2 regions of the Streptomyces sp. NPDC000941 genome follow, and region 2 is predicted to be linked to the other one. Evidence: predicted binding sites of a transcription regulator. Region 2 holds the regulator's gene; the other holds the start of a gene.
The links. Region 2 encodes HspR, which represses chaperone genes until heat shock. Its sites were predicted from a motif close to TTGAGNNNNNNNNNCTCAA; they were not measured.
Positions count from the first base shown of each region.

Region 1: the regulator HspR is predicted to act here: its motif matches at 1,009-1,027, upstream of lon (endopeptidase La).

Region 1 covers NZ_JBSFMM010000008.1:1-2,386, forward strand. The annotation lists partial or broken gene ACWDSL_RS04920 (zf-HC2 domain-containing protein) at 1-292, opposite strand; gene ACWDSL_RS04925 (RNA polymerase sigma factor) at 289-888, opposite strand; gene lon (endopeptidase La) at 1,050-2,386, shown strand, end outside.
Region 2 covers NZ_JBSFMM010000117.1:30,933-33,318, reverse strand. The annotation lists gene ACWDSL_RS31515 (AfsR/SARP family transcriptional regulator) at 1-1,153, opposite strand, end outside; gene ACWDSL_RS31510 (heat shock protein transcriptional repressor HspR) at 1,237-1,689, opposite strand; gene dnaJ (molecular chaperone DnaJ) at 1,733-2,386, opposite strand, start outside.

The sequences.
Region 1 (2,386 bases), on a different contig from region 2:
CGGGCGCCGCAGGGGGTGCCCCCGCGCCCGCCGTATCCCGCGCCGCGTCCGCCCCCGCCTCCGCGAAGGCCAGCACCGCGGCCCGGATGTCCGCCAGCGCGGGCGCCGCCGTGCCCGCGCGGACCGCGGCTGAGACGCGTTCCGCACAAGCAGCGCAGGCTTCGACGTGCTTCTCGACCGACCATGCGTCGGTCTCCGGCAGTGAGCCGTCGGCGTACGACGCCGCGTGGGCGGGCGTCACATGCCAGGCAGCGGCGGGGCCGCCGCGCTTGATCAGTCGTCGGAGCGTCATGCGGTGCCTCCGAGAGCGTCCAGGAGGTGCGGGGGTGTGGAGCGCCGCTCGGTGAGGGCGGCGCGGAGTTCTCTGCGGGCGCGTTGGGCGCGGGTTTTGACGGTGCCCTCGGGGATGCCGAGGAGTTGCGCGGCCTCGCGGGTGGTGAGGCCGTCGACGACCGTGGCGCGCAGGACGGCGCGCAGTTCGGGGGAGAGGCGGTCGAGGGCGGCGCCGACGTCCCCGTACTCCAGCGCGTCGAGCGCCCGCTCCTCCGCGGAGGGGGCCGTGGCGCGGGCCGGGTCCGGCTGGTGGCGGGCGTGGGCGGCCTGGGCCCGGGCGGCGCGGGCGGCGGCGCGCTGGGCGTCGACGAGGCGGCGGGCCGCGATGGTCCACAGCCAGCCGCCCGCCTCGCCGCCGCGGTGCGCGTCGGCCGTGCGCCAGGCCGTGACGAAGGTGTCCTGCAAGACCTCGCGTACGGTCTCGGCGTCCTGGCAGCGGCGTGTGAGGCGCGCGTGCAGCCAGCCGGCGTGCCGGTCGTAGAGCGCGGCGAGCGCCTGCGCGTCTCCCTGCGCTACGGCTCGCAGCAACTCCCCGTCGCTTCGGTCTGCCCCCATGGGGCGGAACAGTTTCACGCCCCTCTATCGCTTACTGAGGGGATGGCGGTTCACCATCCGCCGACGCCGTGATCGCTCAGAGCGAACACGGGGCCGGGAACATCGGCGGGCCTTCGCGCATTGAGTCTGCATAGCTCAACTTGCCTGCCGAAGGGGAGATCATGGCTTCGACGTCCACACCGCTCACCCTGCCCGTGCTGCCCCTCGATGACGAGGTCGTGCTGCCCGGCATGGTGGTGCCGCTGGACCTGTCCGACACCGAGGTACGAGCCGCGGTGGAGGCCGCCCAGGCCGCCTCGCGATCAAGCGGAGCCGCCCGGTCAAGCGGCAGCGGCAGCGGCAAGCCGCGCGTCCTGCTCGTGCCGCGCGTCGACGGAACGTACGCGGGCATGGGCACGCTCGGCACGGTCGAGCAGGTGGGCCGGCTCTCCGACGGCGACCCGGGCGCGCTCATCCGCGGTGTGCGCCGGGTGCGCATAGGCGCGGGGACGACCGGTCCCGGCGCCGCTCTGTGGGTGGAGGGCACCCAGATCGAGGAGATCGTTCCGGACCCGCTGCCCGGTGCCGTCACCGAACTGGTCAAGGAGTACAAGGCGCTGGCCACCAGCTGGCTGCGCAAGCGCGGCGCCTGGCAGGTCGTGGACCGGGTGGAGCAGATCGACGACGTCGGCCAGCTGGCCGACAACTCCGGCTACTCGCCGTTCCTGTCCATCCAGCAGCGCGTGGAGCTGCTGGAGACGGCCGACCCGGTGGCGCGGCTGAAGCTGGCCGTGGGCTGGCTGAGCGAGCACCTCGCCGAGCAGGACGTCGCCGAGTCGATCGCCAAGGACGTCCAGGAGGGCGTCGACAAGCAGCAGCGCGAGTTCCTGCTGCGGCGGCAGCTGGAGGCCGTCCGTAAGGAGCTGGCCGAGCTCAACGGCGACCCTGAGGACGAGTCCGACGACTACCGCGCCCGGGTGGAGGCCGCCGACCTTCCCGAGAAGGTGCGTGAGGCGGCCCTCAAGGAGGTCGACAAGCTGGAGCGGGCCTCCGACCAGAGCCCCGAGGGCAGCTGGATCCGCACGTGGCTCGACACCGTCCTGGAGCTGCCCTGGAACGAGCGCACCGAGGACGCGTACGACATCGCCGGCGCCAAGGCCGTGCTCGACGCCGACCACGCGGGCCTGGAGGACGTCAAGGAGCGGATCACCGAGTACCTGGCGGTGCGCAAGCGCCGCGCCGACCGGGGACTTGGCGTGGTCGGCGGCCGGCGGGGCGGCGCGGTGCTGGCCCTGGTGGGCCCGCCCGGCGTCGGCAAGACCTCGCTCGGCGAGTCGGTCGCCCGCGCGATGGGGCGCAAGTTCGTGCGCGTCGCGCTCGGCGGCGTCCGCGACGAGGCGGAGATCCGCGGCCACCGGCGTACGTACGTCGGGGCGCTGCCCGGCCGGATCGTACGGGCCGTCAAGGAGGCGGGCTCGATGAACCCGGTCGTCCTCCTCGACGAGATCGACAAGGTCGG
Region 2 (2,386 bases):
CGCGTACTCGCGCATCTCCTCCTCGTAGCGGGCGTACGCGACGCGGTGGTCGCCGTGCGCGGCGGCCAGTTCCCCGGCGAGGACGTACGCGTACGAGCCCGGGCTCGGCGCTGAAGCCGCGCCGCACCGCGCCGGCCCGGTCGGTGAACAGCCGCACCGCCGCCTCGTCGTCGAGCGGCCGCACCTGCCACACGTTCTCGCCGATGATGCCCAGCGGCTCCCGGCTGGTCGCCAGGACCCGCAGCCGCGGACAGGTCGCCAGCAGCCGCGCCGCCAGCGCGGCGGCCTCCTCGACGACGTGCTCGCAGTTGTCCAGGACGAGCAGGAGCATCCGGTCCGACAGCGCGGCGATCAGGCGGTCGACCGGCGTGTGGGAGCCGCCTTGCGGCTGGAGCCCGTCCCCGCGCGGGCCGAGCGCGCCCAGTAGCGTCAGCAGCTCCCGGTGCAGCGCGGCGAGTTCGGCCGAGGGATCGGCGCCCAGCTCCTCGGCCAGGTGTCTCCGGGTCTCCTCGAACACCACCAGCGCCTCGGCCTGCCCGCCCTCGGCGAACTGGGCGCGCATCAGCAGCCCCGCCGACCGTTCCCTGAGCGGATGGCGGCCGACCAGCTCGCGCAACTCCGGTACGGCCGCGCGGTGCTCACCGAGCCTCAGCTCGCCCTCGATCCGGTCCTCGATCGTCCCGAGCCGAAGCTCCTCCAGCCGTACGGCGGGGGCCCGGGCCGTCTCGCTCTCGGCGACCGCGACCTCGGCCAACGCGGGCCCCCGCCACAGCTTCAGCGCCTCGCGCAGCAGCGCGACCGACCGCCCGGGGTCGCCCTCGCGCAGCGCGGCCCGGCCCTCCCGGGCCAGCCGCTCGAACCAGCAGGCGTCCACGTCATCGGGCGCCACCACGATCCGATATCCCGCTCCGGCCCGCTCGATCGCGGCCGCCGGGCCCAGCGCCGTACGCAGCCTGGACACCTGGGACTGCAGCGCATGCGCCGACAGCCCGCCGCCCGGGTCGAGTTCCTCGGCCAGCCGGTCTGACGACACGACCTCACCGGGACGGACCAGCAGCAGCGCCAGCAGCGCCCGGCGGGCCGGCCCGCCCAGCGGCGCCTCGGTCCCGTCGTCGTGCCACGCCCGGGTCTCGCCGAGGATTCCGAACCGCATGCCGGTGATTATGCACACGCCAAAGCGGCCCGGTGACCGACTGGTCGGTCACCGGGCCGCTCGATGGAGTGAAGCGCCAGGCGCTACTCCGACCGCTTGGGCTTGGGCCGCCACACCACCAGCGCGCTGGTCTGCCGGACCTGGTCGTAGGGGACCAGGTCGCGGCGGTAGGAGGCGTGGACCGCGGCCTCGCGCTGCTGCATCGCCGCGGCCGCGCCCTCGACCGCGGACTGGAGTTCGGCGACGCGCTCCTGGAGGGCGGCGACCTGGTTCTCCAGTTCGATGATGCGCTTGATACCGGCGAGGTTGATGCCCTCGTCCTGGGAGAGCTGCTGCACCTGGCGGAGCAGCTGGATGTCGCGGGCCGAGTAGCGGCGGCCGCGGCCGGCCGTACGGTCGGGGGAGACCAGACCCAGACGGTCGTACTGGCGCAGGGTCTGCGGGTGCAGCCCGGAGAGCTGGGCGGCGACCGAGATGACGTACACCGGCGACTCGTCGGTCAGCTCGTACGGGTTGCGGCTCCTCGCCCCGCCCATGCCACTTCTGCCTCCGGGCCCTCGGCCAGACGTCTCCATCGGGTCACGCTCCCTTCGCGGACTGGAACAGCTCCGCCCGCGGGTCCTCCCCCGCGGTCGCCTCTCGGTACGACTCCAGCGCCTCGCGCGCCTCGTCGCTGAGGTCCTTGGGGACGGTGACCTCGACGGTGACCAGGAGGTCGCCGCGGGTGCCGTCCTTGCGCACCGCGCCCTTGCCGCGGGCGCGCATCGTGCGGCCGTTGGGCGTGCCGGCCGGCAGTTTGAGGGTGACCGGGGGGCCGCCGAGCGTGGGGACCTTGATCTCGCCGCCGAGCGCCGCCTCCGGGAGGGTGACGGGCACGGTGACGGTGAGGTTGTCGCCCTTGCGGCCGAAGACCGGGTGGGGGTCCACATGGACCACCACGTACAGGTCGCCGGCCGGGCCGCCGGTCTCGCCCGGGGCGCCCTTGCCGCGCAGCCGGATCCGCTGGCCGTCGCTGACGCCCGCGGGTATCCGCACCTGCATGGTGCGGGCGCTGCGGGCGCGCCCGCTGCCCTTGCAGGTCTCGCAGGGGTTCTGCGCGATCAGGCCGCGGCCGCGGCAGTCCACGCACGGGTCGGTGAGCGAGAAGCCGCCCCCGCCGCCGCGGCTGACCTGGCCGGTGCCGACGCAGGTCGGGCACACGCGGGGGGTGCCGTTCGCGTCGCCGGTGCCCGA